DNA from 2 places in the Lysinibacillus sp. NPDC058147 genome. Region 1 is predicted to be linked to the other one. Evidence: riboswitches for the same ligand, from Rfam matches in the RefSeq annotation. Region 1 holds a riboswitch; the other holds the start of a gene.

Region 1 (8,408 bases):
TGAAAGTCTTGGACAAGTAGCGAGTCAAACTCTTGAAAGCCTAACAGCTATTAATGCCGTAACGAACACACCAATTTTACGTCCATTAATCTCATCAGATAAATTAGAAATTATCGATATTGCAGAGAAAATAGGCACATACGAAACGTCTATCCAACCATTTGAAGACTGCTGTACAATTTTTACTCCAGCAAGTCCAAAAACAAAGCCAAAGCTTGAAAAGGTTGAGCATTACGAAAGCTTCTCGGATTTTGATGAACTAATTGAACGAGCAGTGAAAAACCGTGAAGTCTATATTTTCCCGAAAAAAGAGCAAGAAGCCGATAAATTTGCAGATCTTTTATAGAAGAAACTGCGATTTCTTAAGCTAACGAGCCGACTCAAAAATCTTGAGTCGGTTTTTTTGTTCATTTCCTTTGCAGGTACAATTTACCGATAAAATTTTTGTATTAAAAATCTAATAACGCACATTCTATATTCACAAGGAGGTGAGACACATGGCAAACACAAATCGCAGTTCAAACCAGCTTGCAGTACCTGGCGTACAACAAGCGCTTGATCAAATGAAATACGAAATTGCACAAGAATTTGGTGTTCAATTAGGAGCTGACGCTTCAGCTCGTGCTAACGGTTCCGTTGGCGGTGAAATCACTAAACGTCTTGTACAAATGGCAGAATCTCAATTAAAAGGCATGCCAAACAACCAATAATTGCTTAATAAGCAATTATAAAATTAAAACCAGTGACCGTAAAAGGCACTGGTTTTAGTTTGTTTAAATTTTTATTTTTTTATCCCGTATTAACGGGAGTAATTTATCTGTATGAATAGAGAAGCGTCAGGCTATCCCATTTCAGTTCAACGAGAGCAAAGAAATACGTGGGGTTAACTGCCTGTAAAAACCCATTGGTGAAAGACCTCCACTGATTAAAGTTTCACTTTATCCTACAAATGATTTAAATGTAGAGACTGTATTTGAAATATCCTCACTTTGGCAAATTGCAGAAATAACTGCTATTCCATCCGCACCTGCTTTAAATACCGTAGGAGCATTCGAACAGTTTATGCCTCCGATTGCAACGATTGGGAGCTCCGGATATTGAATCCGAACTTGCTGTAAAAAATCAGTTCCACTAGGTGGATTGGCGTCACTTTTAGAAGTGGTTGAAAAAATCGGACCAATTCCTACATAATCAGCACCATACTGTAGAGCAGTTTGTAATTCAGTATGTGAATGAACAGAAACACCTAAAATCATAGGGCCAATTTTTTTACGTACCATCGACACAGGAGAATCCTTTTGTCCAATATGAACACCATCAGCTCTAAGTTTTATTGCTAACTCAACATCATCGTTGACAATAAACGGAACATTATACTGCCGACAGAGCTTTTGACATTTCCGAGCAAAATCTTCATAGGCTTGCCCAGTTAGTGTATTCGATCCTTTTTCACGATATTGAAACATAGTAATTCCAGATTGTAGAGCTTTCTCTAAAACGTTTAATGGATCTTGTTTGAAAACATTACCTGTACCCATTATAAAATATAGCTGTAGATCTTTACGTTTCATGAATAATCACCTCGCAGGAATCCTTCAAGTTTTGATAAGCAAAATGATTTGTAGGACCATGGCCATTACCAATAGATAAATCATGAGTTATTGCTAATTGAATAAATTTTTTAGCTTCCTCAATCGCTTTTTCTAAAGGTAGTCCACGACCAAGAAAAGCAGTTAATGCAGCCGAAAAAGTACAGCCTGTACCATGCGTATTTTTTGTTGCAATACGAGTGGACTGCATGGAAAATGACCGACCATCTTGGAAAAATACATAATCAGTAGCATAACATTTATCCTCTAAATGACCTCCTTTAATAATGACGCATTGAACGCCCATTTGTAATAAGACTTGAGCTGCTTCTTTAATATCAGCTAAAGAATTGATGGTCCTTCCAGAAAGGGTTTCTGCCTCAGGAATGTTCGGTGTTATGACTGTTGCTAAAGGTAGCAAACAACTGCGTAAAGCCTCAATTGCTTCTTGCTGTAATAAACTTTCTCCACCTTTTGCTATCATGACAGGATCGACAATAAGCGGAATATTTATTTCAGCTAAAATTTGTGCAATTGATTGGATTATTTCAGAGGAAAACAGCATTCCGGTTTTAACGGCGCTTATTGAAAAATCCTCGACTAGCGCTTGAAGTTGTTTCTCAACAAAACTAACTTCAATTGGAAATACATCCGATACACCAAGTGTATTCTGAGCAGTTAAAGCTGTAATAACAGACGTTCCAAACACTTTTAATTCCTGAAATGTTTTTAAATCAGCCTGTATTCCTGCACCGCCACCACTATCAGAACCAGCAATTGTCATTACAATATTCATCATTGTTCACCATCCTTGGAAATACGATGTAGTTCATTCAATACTGCAATTTGAAAATCGCCAATGTATGGAGTAGAAGAAGCGGCTTGCTCTGCCACTTTTTTATAAAGTGATAACGTTTCTACCAATTGATCAAATGGTTTATTTCCTGCGACGTAGGATGCACAACAAATTGCACTCAATAAGCAACCTGTTCCAGTAACTTCTGTCATTTGGGAATTTCCACCTGTAACCCATTGCTGGTGTTCACCATCAGTAATAAAATCCTTTTCACCGGTCACAATAACAATACAATCGTAGAGTTGAGCTACTTTTTGTGCCTCAACTTCTAAAGAAATGGAACCACTACCACTATCTACACCTTTTTGTTGCCATTCTATATCGGCTATAGCTGCAAGCTCTCCGGTATTACAACGAATTGCCGCAAAATTTATTTCCTCGAGTAATTGTTGTACCGTTTGTTTCCGGTAAGTCGTTGCACCTGCAGCAACGGGATCTAAAACAACGGGAATGCCAAGAGTATTTGCTTTTTTTCCAGCAAGTAACATTGATTCTTTCATTCGTTCATTAAGGGTACCGATATTGATCAATAATCCTGAGGCAATTGCGACCATTTCTTCAACTTCATGACTGTCATCAGCCATAACTGGAGAAGCGCCTATTGCTAATAAGCCATTTGCTTGAAAATTAGCCACAACATAATTAGTAATGCAATGAATAAGTGGATTTTGTTTACGGATAGTATGAAATACCATTTTTAGTCCTCCTTGTTGGATGGACGTAAGCGTGCAAAAAAGGCTCTTTTTCGTGTAAAAAAACACGCAAAAGAGCCTTTCATCAGTAAATAGATGTATATTGCTCCCTACGTCAGTATTAACTAACAGGTTCAAAGGGTCAGGTTTTACCTTCTCAACTCTAAATGAGTCCCCCTGCAATCATGCTTTTAGTTGTCCAAAATGTACCATATTATTCGTTCGTGTTCAATAGGGAGTTTTTATCTGTGCGAAAGCGAAGCGACAGTACCCATTACACCAAGATGAAATTGATAGAAGCAATACGTGACTGATGCCATATAGCAGAGCATGATAGTTGTCACGACTTTAATGAATTAGAGCGAATTCCATTGAAAATGATAAAAATTGAGTTTTATAATGAGCGTAACAAAAGGGGGCACTTGCCATGAAAAGAGAAGATTTAATCGCACCAGAATGGTATAACATTTCTGAGGAAATTGAAAAATATGCACAGGATTCTACGAAAAATGCATTAGTAGTTTATAACGAAAATGAAGAAATTCAATATATAACATATACAGCTTTACTTGAAAAGGCGAATCAGGCAGCACATGTATTTACATCTCAAGGTTTAAAAAAAGGTGATGTTATTTTAGTCATGGTGCCGAGATCAGTTGAAGCGTATATCGTCTATATTGCTGCCTTAAAGGCAGGTTTAACCATTATACCTAGCTCAGAAATGCTGAGAACGAAGGATATTGAATATCGAATCAATCATGCCAATGCAAAAGGTGTTATTGCATTTGAGCCTTATATTGAGCAGTTCGATAATGTGGGGAATTTACAAGAAATACAGCAATTTGTCATTGGTCATGCACATGGATCTTGGCAAGCATTGCTTGAAAAAATGGAAAACCAACCAACAACCTATATTAGTTCTACACCAACTAAGAGTACAGACATTGCATTTTTAGCATATACGAGTGGTACAACAGGCAATCCGAAGGCAGCGGTACATACACATGGCTGGGGCTACGCGCACTTACGAACTACTGCACCAAACTGGTTAGGTGTCCAAGAAGGTGATATGGTTTGGGCTACAGCGGCTCCTGGTTGGCAAAAATGGATTTGGAGTCCGTTCCTTGCTACTCTAGGAAGTGGTGCAACAGCATTTGTTTACAAAGGTCACTTCGATGCGGCAACATACCTTGCACTGCTTGAAAAATTCAATATTAATATTCTGTGCTGCACGCCAACCGAATATCGATTTATGGCGAGCCTTGAAAATTTACGAGATTTCAATTTAAGTACAATACGTCAGGCTGTGTCAGCGGGTGAACCTTTAAATAGTGAAGTGATAAAAATATTTTCCGATGCCTTTAACTTACAAGTACGAGATGGTTATGGACAAACAGAGAATACATTACTTGTTGGTACAATGGTTGGGATGGAAGCTAAAATGGGCTCAATGGGAACACCTACTCCAGGTAATACTGTTGAAATTATCAATGATCTTGGAAATCCTGTTGCAATCGGAGAAGTTGGAGATATTGCTGTACACTGTGAAACACCCGCATTATTTAAAAAATATTTAAACGATCCGGAGCGTACAAATTTACAATTTAGAGGTGAATGGTACATTACCGGAGATCGTGCATATAAAGATGAAGATGGCTATTTTTGGTTTGAAGGACGTGGGGATGATGTCATTATATCGTCTGGCTATACGATTGGCCCATTTGAGGTAGAAGATGCGTTATTGAAACATCCGGCAGTAAAAGAAACTGCCGTTGTCGCAAGTCCAGATGCAGTTCGTGGAAATGTAGTAAAGGCATTTGTTGTACTATCTGATGGAGAAGTTGGAGATGAAGCGCTTATTAAAAAACTACAAAGCCATGTAAAAACATTAACAGCCCCTTATAAATATCCTCGTGCAATTGAGTTTGTTACTGAGCTACCGAAGACTGCATCAGGCAAAATTCGTCGTGTCGAATTACGAGAACAAGAAAAAGCCTATTCTATTATTCATCATTAATTTCCTAGGAAATAATGTCGAAAATCAAAGTTCCTGCTTTGTTTATGAACTTTGATTTTTTTTTATTATTAGATAATGTAGTATAGGTTGAATAGGTTAAATAGGTTAAAGCTTTTGCAAAGTATTGGCTAACTGCCGAAAGTTGGGAATTATATTTGTTAAAACGTGTGACTTGTATATAAGTTAATTGGAATCTTGACACTCCTTAGGGATTAACGTCATAGATTTAGACCATGGAGTGTGCCAAGTAGAGGAGACGAAGGCTAAAAGTATCACATTCTGTGAAAACGCTGCGCTTTCGCACAAAAAACTCTTTTGCACAGAGAGTCTAGTCGGAACAGAAATCAACCCATGTTATGGTGATAAGCCATATTATTGCAATAAGTATGAAACAAATTAGAATATCTATCGTATAACGTATGAGGAGGCGGAAAGACATGAATGTTAAAAGGTGGACTGCTTTAATAATTGCTAGTGTATTATTAGTATTCTCTTTAGGGATCAACACTATTTTTGCAATATTTAAATCGGATTTCTTCAGCAATTTTGATGGCTGGGTGGCTGGAAATGACTTAACGGTAATGGAAGAGGTTAAAGAAGGTGGCGATATGGATAAACGTATTGCATACTTAAAGGTTGATGGTACGATTCAAGATGTTGGCTCAAGTACATTATGGCAACCAGTTTCTTATGATCATCAATTTTTCTTAGATCAATTAGATAATATTTTATATGATGATACTGTAGAAGGTATCGTCTTAAGTGTTAATTCACCAGGTGGCGGAGTAAAGGAATCAGCTGAGATATATAAGAAACTCATGGAAGTTAAGGAAGAACGACAAATTCCAATCTATGTATCTATGGATTCGATGGCAGCTTCAGGTGGTTATTACATTTCAGCACCTGCAGATAAAATATTTGCGCAACGTGATACAATTACAGGTTCAATTGGTGTCATTATGCAGTCTATTAATTATCAGGCTCTAGCAGAGAAAGTTGGTATTAAATATGAAACGTTTAAATCTGGTGAACATAAAGATATGCTTAGTCCAATGCGTGAAGTGACACCGGAAGAGCGTGCTATGATGCAAGACATGATTAATGAAACTTATCAGGAATTCGTTCATATTGTTGCCAAAGGGCGTAATATGTCTGAAGCCAATGTGAAAAAAGTTGCCGATGGACGAATTCTTAGTGGTAAGAAGGCTCTTGAAGCGGGCTTAGTAGATGAGATTGGCGATGAGGAAGCAACAATTGCTGCGCTGCGTAAAGACTTTGGTTTAGAGGACGCAGAATTATTCGAGTATTCATATGATGAGGGTGGCTGGCAATCATATGTTGGGATGAAGATTGGTTCAATCTTTGGTCCTTCAGCAGAGGAAAAAATGCTGACGAAAATTATGGCAGATTATAAAGCACCAAAAATGATGTACTTATATGGCGAAAACTAAGGAGGGAGTACAATGACAAACAATGAAATTGTTATGCAAGGTTCACCCTCTATGGAGAATGCCCTCCTAATAGATAAGCCAATTATAGATAAAAATTATGCCTTAAAAACAGCAGGCTTTTGGATACGTTTTTGGGCATTTTTATTAGATGGGTTCGTTATTACAGCTATAGGTGGAATTCTCGTTAACCCAATTTTTTATTTAATGGATTGGTCATTATCTGAAACAGTATGGTATGCACCAATTTCGATTATATCCGCTATTCTTTATTACAGTTATTTCGTATTAATGACGAAATTTTTTGGGCAAACATTAGGGAAAATGATATTTGGGTTACGTGTTATTTCATTAAAGCATGAGAAGCTGACTTGGTCAGATGTGTTATTCCGTGACTGGGTAGGGCGTATTATCAACAGCGTTTTTATGCCACTTTATATTCTTGTAGCCATTTTACCGAACAATCAAGGTCTACATGATTTTTTCGCGGATACAACAGTCGTTCATGAAAAAACTTATATTGAAAAAGATGTTGTGCAACAGTCTTTGCCAATCAAAGAAGAAAAGACTGAATCTGTACCTCAAGAGGAAAAACCAGAAACTGAAAAGCTAGAGAAACATAACGAAGAATAATGGTTAGAGCTGTCTCATTACGGTGAGACAGCTCTTTATATGTTTAGTTCGTTGAAAAATAGCCCCAAAAGTCCGTGTGGAAATCAGCCTGTATTATGGTGATAAGCTTGGGTAATGATTCACCCTTAATCAAATATGGCAGAACAGGTTCGAAAAAATTCTTTTAATACTATTTTGATGAGCTGTCTCAGTTGCAATTAATTCCCTCCATTTAGTAATATTATGTACATATGAAGATTAGGAGGCGTTTATATGGCACAAGTAACATTTAAAAATGGCCCAGTAACACTTGTAGGTAACGAAGTAAAAGTTGGAGACAAAGCACCAGACTTTACTGTATTAGCGAATGATCTATCACCTGTTACACTAAAAGATTCAGAGGGGAAAATTCGTTTATTTAGCGTTGTACCATCATTAGATACTGGTGTTTGTGATGCACAAACACGTCGTTTTAATGAAGAAGCAGCAAACTTAGGTGACAATGTAGTTATCTATACGGTATCTGTTGACCTTCCATTTGCTCAAAAACGTTGGTGTGGTGCAGCGGGCATTGATGCTGTTCAAACAGTTTCAGATCACCGTGACCTTTCATTTGGTGAAGCATATGGTGTCTACATCCAAGAATTACGCCTTCTAACGCGTGCGGTGTTTGTTGTGGATGCAAATGACAAAGTGACATATGTGGAATATGTTCCTGAAGCAACAGACCATCCAAACTACGAAGCAGCAATTGCAGCTGTCAAAGCACTAGCATAATTTATTGATTTTAGGCTAAGATATTACTAGACAAAGGGGCTGTGACAAGTTTTTGTCACGGCTCTTTTCTGCGTGAAAGGAAGTTATGTATGGAAAATATCGAAAAGTTATTTGGTATGCTAAATGAACATGCTGAAAAGATAGAAAAAGAACATAATATTACATTATTAGAGGGTATTCTAGATGGCCTAGAGGCATGGCTAGATGGGGAAGTTGATTTTTCACAAGAAGGGGCTACAAAGGAAGATGTGCGCAAAGCGATTCAAATTGCTGTTTTAAAGGGGATGAGAAAAGGATCCCAGCCGAATCACCAAATGACACCTGATACTCTTGGATTACTAGTTGGTTATTTTGTGGAGCAATTATTTGCAGAGCGTATAGAAACAGAAAAAATTTCTGTTTTAGATCCAGCGGTAG
Region 2 (8,408 bases), on a different contig from region 1:
CTACAATTGAGCAAAATTACCGTCAGCTTTTTCATTTAATTATTGAGCATCCTATATTTTATACCATTCTAAATGGCATCATATCATTTACACAAAGGCTGATTGAATTAGCTAATGAGGCACGAATAGAAAAACGGGCTGACTATGTAGAACTGGCCATAGAAATTATCGACCAACAATTTCAGGATAGTGGGTTATCTTTACCTTACGTTGCCCATAAACTAGGGATTAGCCCCAATTATTTAAGTACGATTTTTTCTAAGAAGCAAGGTCTGCCATTTAAACGCTACCTACAACAAGTCCGAATTCAAAATGCTACAAAGATGCTTGTAGAAACAGATTTTGCTATTAGTGAAGTTGCTTATTTAAATGGTTTCGATGATTCAAATTACTTCATTAAAATTTTTAAACAGCACATCGGAATTACTCCCCATCGTTATCGTAAAACGTAAAAATGTAACACAAGGGTGATTTCTGTTCCAACTGAGCGCTTGTGCGAAATCGTAGCGGATAAAGGCATTATCTTCACAGTATTTCAGGATACCTGATCTACAAGAAGTAACAAACCTTCACCATGTTATTTTCAATTATTATATTTTATTTTCAATAAGAATAAATGAATTAAAGATTTCATTTATTTTTAAGTTATCTATTATTTATAACTCATTTTTAAATAATTCTCGAAAATGTTTAAAAAAACTAAATTTGTGGTAAAGGATATTCATAACATCTTTCAATCTAGCATATATTTATAGTTTATATCTTTATGTAAAAATTCTTTAACAATAATTATTATAATTTACTAGCAATTCTAGTTTGTGTTTGTTATAGTTATTGATGAAGAGTTTGACTCACAATTTTTCTTTAGGAGGTAAACTAATATGACAAACAAAAATGATCGTAGCCGTCGATTTACAACAGCAGGTGGCGCTCCAGTAGTAAGCAACCACGATTCAATGTCAGCAGGTCCTCGTGGTCCTCTATTACTTCAGGATGTATGGCTAGTTGAGAAATTAGCGAACTTCAACCGTGAAGTTATTCCTGAACGTCGTATGCACGCTAAAGGTTCAGGTGCATTCGGTACTTTCACTGTAACGCATGATATTACTAAATATACAAAAGCAAAAATCTTCTCAGAGATTGGGAAAAAGACTGAAATGTTTGCACGCTTCTCTACAGTTGCAGGTGAGCGTGGCGCAGCAGATGCTGAGCGCGATATTCGTGGCTTTGCACTTAAATTCTATACAGAAGAGGGTAACTGGGATTTAGTTGGTAACAACACACCTGTATTCTTCTTCCGTGATCCTTTACACTTTACAGATTTAAACCACGTGGTAAAACGCGATCCACGTACAAATATGAAAAACGCTAATTCAAACTGGGATTTCTGGACTTCATTACCAGAGGCACTTCACCAAGTAACAATCGTTATGTCTGATCGTGGTATTCCGGCTGGATACCGCAATATGCACGGTTTCGGTTCTCACACATATAGCTTTATTAATGAAGAAAATGAGCGCGTATGGGTTAAATTCCACTTTACTACAGAGCAAGGCATTAAAAACTTAACTGGTGCCGAGGCTGCTGAAGTGATCAGTAATGACCGTGAATCTTCACAACGCGATCTATATGAAGCAATTGAAAATAGCGATTTCCCAAAATGGAAAATGTATATTCAAGTAATGACAGAGGAACAAGCTCGCGAATTACCCTATAACCCATTTGATTTAACGAAAGTATGGTATAAAAAAGACTTCCCATTAATTCCTGTGGGTGAATTCGAGTTAAATAAAAACGCGGACAACTACTTTGCGGAAGTTGAACAAGCTGCATTTGCACCATCAAATATTATCCCTGGCATTAGCTTCTCGCCAGACAAAATGTTACAAGCTCGTATCTTTGCGTATGCAGATGCACAACGCTACCGTTTAGGTGTGAACCACTACATGCTTCCTGTAAACGCACCAAAATGTCCATTCCGTACGTTCCACCGTGACGGTGCTATGCGTTTCGATGGCAATCTTGGTTCAACTTTAGGCTATGAACCAAATAGCTATGGTGAATGGGAGCATAATTTAGACTACAAAGAGCCTGAATTACGTATTGACGGTAATGCTGGTATCCACGACTTCCGTGAAGACGACAACAACTACTTCGAGCAGCCAGGTAAATTATTCCGCCTAATGACTGCCGAAGAGCAACAACGCCTATTCGAAAATACTGCGAATGATATGGCGTCAGTGGAAGAGTTCATCAAACGTCGCCATATCCTGCACTGCTATTTAGCTGATCCAGCATATGGTGAAGGTGTAGCAAAAGCTATGGGTCTTTCATTAGAAGGCATGGATCTTTCAAACCCGTACGTAAAACAACCAACTAACGTCTAACTTATTTTAGACGCAATTATGCCGAGGCATAATTGATTTTCCACTATTATTGATATCCGAATCCAACTTTTTACTCCATGTGAAGGGAACTTCACATGGAGTTTTTTTATCTTAATGACCAAAAAGGCTTGTGTCTGATAAACACAAGCCCGCTCTAATAATTATCGATAAAGTTGACTGCCTGCCTTTTTAAATTCCTCGGCTTTCTCCTGCATACCTTTGTGGATTGCTTCAGTCGTATTTAAGTCTTGATCTTTTGCATAATTACGAATATCCTGTGAGATTCTCATACTACAAAACTTAGGTCCACACATTGAACAGAAGTGCGCAGTTTTCGCTCCTTCTGCAGGCAACGTTTCATCGTGGTATTCGACTGCACGCTCTGGATCAAGCGATAGGTTGAATTGATCGCGCCAGCGGAATTCAAAGCGTGCCTTAGATAGTGCATCGTCGCGCTGCTGTGCTCCCGGATGCCCTTTCGCTAAATCTGCAGCGTGTGCAGCAATTTTATACGTAATAACCCCTACACGAACATCCTCACGATTTGGTAAACCGAGATGCTCTTTAGGCGTCACATAACATAGCATTGCTGTACCATACCAACCGATCATCGCAGCACCGATGGCCGATGTAATATGGTCGTAGCCAGGCGCGATATCTGTTGTTAGCGGCCCTAAAGTATAGAAAGGCGCTTCCTTACACACCTCTAACTGCTTATCCATATTTTCTTTAATAAGATGCATTGGTACATGACCTGGTCCTTCCACCATCACCTGTACATCATGCTTCCAGGCGATTTGCGTTAACTCCCCTAGCGTTTCTAGCTCCGCAAACTGAGCCTCATCATTTGCATCTGCAATAGAACCTGGACGTAAACCATCACCTAAAGAGAAGGCAACATCATAGGTTTTCATAATTTCGCAGATTTCTTCAAAATGAGTATATAAGAAGCTCTCTTGATGGTGATATAAACACCACTGCGCCATAATTGAGCCTCCTCGAGACACTATGCCTGTTACACGATTAGCCGTTAATGGTACATAGCGTAGCAATACCCCTGCATGAATCGTGAAGTAATCAACACCTTGCTCAGCCTGTTCAATTAATGTATCACGATACACCTCCCACGTTAAATCCTCTGCCACACCATTTACTTTTTCTAGCGCTTGATAAATCGGCACTGTCCCCACTGGCACCGCAGCGTTACGGATAATCCATTCACGTGTCGTATGAATATGCTTACCAGTAGATAAATCCATAATGTTATCAGCACCCCAACGTGTAGCCCACGTCATTTTTTCTACCTCTTCTGCAATAGAGGATGATACCGCTGAATTTCCAATATTAGCGTTAATTTTCACGTGGAAGTTACGTCCAATAATCATCGGCTCAGCCTCAGGGTGATTAATATTAGATGGCAAAATAGCACGTCCTGCCGCGATCTCTGAGCGCACAAATTCCGGGTCCATATTTTCGCGTATTGCTACAAATTCCATTTCTGGAGTAATAATTCCCTTTCGTGCATAGTGAAGCTGTGTTACATTTTTACCTTTCTTCGCACGCAAAGGCTTTCTAGATAAATCCGGAAAAACATTTTCATTCATTCGCGGATCATCAGCTTTGCGGAATCCATTATCTTCTGGCTTGATAGTACGACCTTCGTACTCTTCAACATCACCTCGTTCTTTGATCCATTCACTACATAAAACTGGCAATCCTTTCGTAATATCCACCTTATATGCAGGATCAGTGTACGGGCCACTCGTATCATAAACACGTACTGGTGCATTTTCCTCTTCACCAAAGCTTCCTGTCGTTGGACTTAGAGCAATTTCACGCATTGGCACTAAAATATCTGGTCGAGATCCTTCTACGTAAACTTTTTTACTTCCTTCAAAACTTGACATAATCGTAATATTCTTGTCGCTAACTGTTGTCATAAACTACTTCGCTCCCTTTTACTTTTATACAAGGACCGAATCTAGCTCACCCAACAAAAATCAATTTCGCCTTGGCGTAATTGCGTTCGGATTTTGAATTGTGCCCGCACAATTCATTCCTTTTAAAATCCGTGACATCCGCCGGAGGCTTGTCTTCATTCAGCAGGCGTTTGGGCACCTACTAGTTAGGAAGCTTAACCGCATACATCTCATCACCTGCAAAGATAGGAGTCTTCTGCTGAATGAAGACAAAAAACCGAATCCAAAAAATTTTTTGGATCCGGCTAAGAATGTAAAGGTTTAGTTATTGCAAATAACAAAGAGTGCAATAAAGGTTAACTTTCCCACGCTGGTATGAGCCAGATCAGGTCCAAAGGGTCAAGAAACCTCTATGCGTTTCCCTCTCAGCCTGACTCATCAGACTCCCCTAGTTAATGCTATTAAGTTTGATGCTAGTTTAGCAGATATTGCTAAGAGATGGAAGCTACATTTTATTATTTTTAACTTACCTCATAACGTGTGGTTGATTTCCGTTCCGGCTGGACGCTTTGTAGCTGTCGCTTTGCTTTCGCTACAGAAAACATTTGCCGCTGACGCTTCGCTTTCGCGCAGAGCAGAGCTTCCTGGGGTCGTCCGATGAGCCGCTTCACTCGCGATGCTCGCTCCAGGGTCTCGGGCCAACACGATGTTGGTCACGAAGGCGTTATCACAGGATGTGATGCTTTTAGCCTTCGTTCCTCTATTGCTGATCCCCGAGGAGTCGCCCAGCCTCCACCCCAATCAACTTATATCTTGTTTTAAGAAATATAAATCCCTAGCTTTTAATCAGAAGAAAAGCTACCAACCTCTGAAAAGCTTTCCACCCTATCTTTTATTCTGAATAGCACCAAACTGTTAGGTAAACAACAGTTCTGCTACATAAATCACAATCGTCACTGTAATGCAGCTCACAATCGTTGAAAATAATACTGTTTGTGCAGCTGTTGCCGATTCTACGTCATATTCTAATGCTAGACTAGAACTATTTCGTGATGTCGGGAACGAACTAGCTATAAAAAGTGACTGTGCTACGACACCGTCAAGGCCAAGCACATAAATGATCAGCAATGCTACGGCTGGTCCTATGACTAGTCGTGTAAAACAGCTAATGAATACCATCTTATTGAACATGGATTTAATTTCAAGCTGTGATAGTTGTGCCCCTAAAGTTATTAATGCTACAGCGATAAAGCCATCTGCCACATGGTCTATCGGAATTCTTACAAACTGCGGAATAGCGATATTAAAATAGTTCATTGCTACACCAATAATAAGTGCATGAATAATAGGCATTTTGAGGAAGTCTTTCACAATAGACATGCCCGATTTTGCTGAAGAAATTAAATTGTACAAGCCGTAAGTATAGGTCGTCATATTTTGAAATATTACGAGAATAACCTGAATTGCTACTCCAATCGGCTGGGTCACGAAAATCATTTGTGCAACCGGAATACCATAGTTACCCGAATTAATTAGGACAACACTATTTTTAAAAACTGCTGCCTCAGTTTTTACTAAGCCGAGTCCCTTTGCTAGAAAGTGACTAAGCACCATTTGGCTTCCGATAAAGAGTAAAATAAATAACGCAACTTCTCCAAGTACAGTCAGCTCTATACTCGTTTCATATATATTCACAAAAACAGCCGCTGGCATAAAGCAATATGTAATAAGTTGAGATAACGCCTTTAAATTAAAGCGAAATTTCTTTTGTAAAACTGCGCCGAGTACTAGAAGCACTAAAATTGGAGCTACAATTTTAAAAAAAATCATACCGAGATACATCAGAGCGTGTCCCCTTTCCTCTCCTATAGTAGTGCTGTTTTTATACTTGGTCAATGTACCTCACCGTTAACTCATAGCCCTTTACGAGATATTTTCAGCCCAATTATCTTTACCATAAATATACAAAAAAGACTACCTCATATATCGAAGCAGTCTTTCTCTGGTAGAAGTTAAACAAGCTTAAATCGATTAACGACCTCTTGTAATTCTTTTGAAATTTCGTTCATATTATTGATGGACTCTGCAACCTTTTGTAGTTCCGCTTGTTGGTCAATAGCAGATGCACTTACCTGTTCTGCAGATGCAGCAGTTTCCTCAGAAATAGCAGAAATACTTTGGATTGCCATAATCGCTTGATTTTTATGCTCTAACATATGAGAAAGTTTAGCCATTAACTCACTAATTGATGTTGCAATAGAACTAGAAAGCTCACTATTGTCTTTAAACGCAACCTCAGTGCTTTGTACTGACTGATTTTGAGCGTGTATTAAGCCCGCGTTTGAGGCAATGACAGCTACCGTTTGCTGAGAATTTTCAAGAATGCTATCTACTGTTTGCTTAATAATATCTGTTTCATTTTTGGATTGCTCTGCTAGCTTTCGTACCTCTTCAGCGACAACTGCAAAACCTTTACCATGTTCGCCAGCACGTGCAGCTTCTATGCTTGCATTTAACGCTAATAAATTTGTTTGCTCAGTAATACCCTGAATAGACGCTATAATCTGATTGATATTGGCAATATTAGAAGCCAATGACTCCATTTGTTGCTGAATACGTCCATTCATTGCATTCGTTTCTAAGTTACGTTCACGTAAACTTTCGACTTCTTTCATTCCTTCGTCTGTAGTTATTTTCGTTTTATTCGATAGCTCATCCATTTCATTCGAAAGTGTTGTAATAGCATCAATTTGATCGGATAAATCAATCATTCGATAATTGGTTTCTTCTGTATCCTCAGATTGCTTTGATGCTCCCTGCGCAATTTCATTAATAGCTACCGAGACCTCTTGACTTGAAGCAACTGCTTCATTAAACGCCTCATGAACATAATTTGATGATTGATTGAGTAATGTCGTAGCATTCAGCACGGTTTGAATGGCGCTATTCGTTTGATCTAACATATTATTATAAGCCAATGCAACAGCACCAATCTCATCAGGCTTAATATATTTCTCATCCACTTTTTGAGTTAAATCTCCACTTGCAGCCGTTTCAATAGAAGTACGTAAAAACTTTAATGGTTTCAGTAATTTATAGATAAACAGTGCACTAGCAACAGCCATTAAAACAATTATAATAATTGACGCTATGATGGTAAAAGTAAGCACATGATTATAGGTTTCTAATATTTTGGATTTTGGTAGCACTAATTGTACAGTCCATGTTTCATCAATCCCATCTAAATTCATCGGAGCAAAAACGTTAAATGAATTTTCTTTAAGCTCTTCGGAATCCAAATACATACTTTTTAGCTCGCCACTATCCATTGTTTGTTTAATACTTGTCCAGTCCAAATTATCCTGCATATTTAATCCCTTTAATGACTCACCAAAGCTATTTGCAGTTAAAACTCCATTATTAGTAATAATAGCTGCGTAGCCACCATCTGGCTTTACGGACTCTGTCAATCCCTTTAAATAGTCAATAGCTATATCAGCCGTCAATGTGCCAAAAAACGATCCCGAAGCATCGACTAACGGAACAGCAATCGTTGTCATTTGTACTGTTTTGCCGTTGATAGTATATTCGTACGGTTCCGTTAGGACGGATCTTCCTTCTTCTTTCGGTATCCAATACCACTCGGAAATACTCTTGTCGTCGATGCTTTCAAGAGAAGTCGTTGTTATTCCATTTCCATCCTTATTTAAATAAGGTATAAAGCGTTTTTTTGAATCTACTAAAGTAGCATTTATTGTTGGCTCTATATTTGTGGAGTTTTGTTCGAAAACAGCTCCTACACCAAGTAAATCTTCATTATTAGTTAAGTTAGTTTCCATCATTTTTATTATGTCTTCTGCAGAAAGTTTACCTTTTTTCTCCATATCCTCGACTATACGTTTCGTCGTCAGTAAAGTCGTGTTTACTTTATTAAAGCGTTCACTCATTTTTGCTGCCGAATATTCAGCAGTTTTCAATGTTGCACTTTCTGCATCATCAACACTTTGATTCTTTAAAATAACACCTACAATAACCGTATATGTAATAAATAACACTAAAAATAAACCTATAATTAAAGCAGATAGCTTTAAAGCGATACTCC

The links. Region 1 has a riboswitch for thiamine pyrophosphate ahead of thiM (hydroxyethylthiazole kinase). Riboswitches for the same ligand answer to the same signal wherever they lie in the genome.
Region 2: another riboswitch for thiamine pyrophosphate. It lies ahead of thiC (phosphomethylpyrimidine synthase ThiC); the one in region 1 lies ahead of thiM (hydroxyethylthiazole kinase).

What each region holds. Positions count from the first base shown of each region.
Region 1 covers NZ_JBHVUJ010000001.1:166,675-175,082, forward strand. The annotation lists gene thiI (tRNA uracil 4-sulfurtransferase ThiI) at 1-346, shown strand, start outside; gene ACFVT8_RS00820 (alpha/beta-type small acid-soluble spore protein) at 498-710, shown strand; gene thiE (thiamine phosphate synthase) at 939-1,571, opposite strand; gene thiD (bifunctional hydroxymethylpyrimidine kinase/phosphomethylpyrimidine kinase) at 1,561-2,385, opposite strand; gene thiM (hydroxyethylthiazole kinase) at 2,385-3,140, opposite strand; TPP riboswitch at 3,228-3,326, opposite strand; gene mbcS (acyl-CoA synthetase MbcS) at 3,565-5,154, shown strand; gene sppA (signal peptide peptidase SppA) at 5,592-6,605, shown strand; gene ACFVT8_RS00850 (RDD family protein) at 6,618-7,235, shown strand; gene tpx (thiol peroxidase) at 7,488-7,991, shown strand; gene ACFVT8_RS00860 (class I SAM-dependent methyltransferase) at 8,081-8,408, shown strand, end outside.
Region 2 covers NZ_JBHVUJ010000010.1:13,721-22,128, forward strand. The annotation lists gene ACFVT8_RS21315 (helix-turn-helix domain-containing protein) at 1-452, shown strand, start outside; gene ACFVT8_RS21320 (catalase) at 882-2,387, shown strand; gene thiC (phosphomethylpyrimidine synthase ThiC) at 2,549-4,327, opposite strand; TPP riboswitch at 4,652-4,766, opposite strand; gene ACFVT8_RS21330 (AEC family transporter) at 5,222-6,151, opposite strand; gene ACFVT8_RS21335 (methyl-accepting chemotaxis protein) at 6,319-8,408, opposite strand, start outside.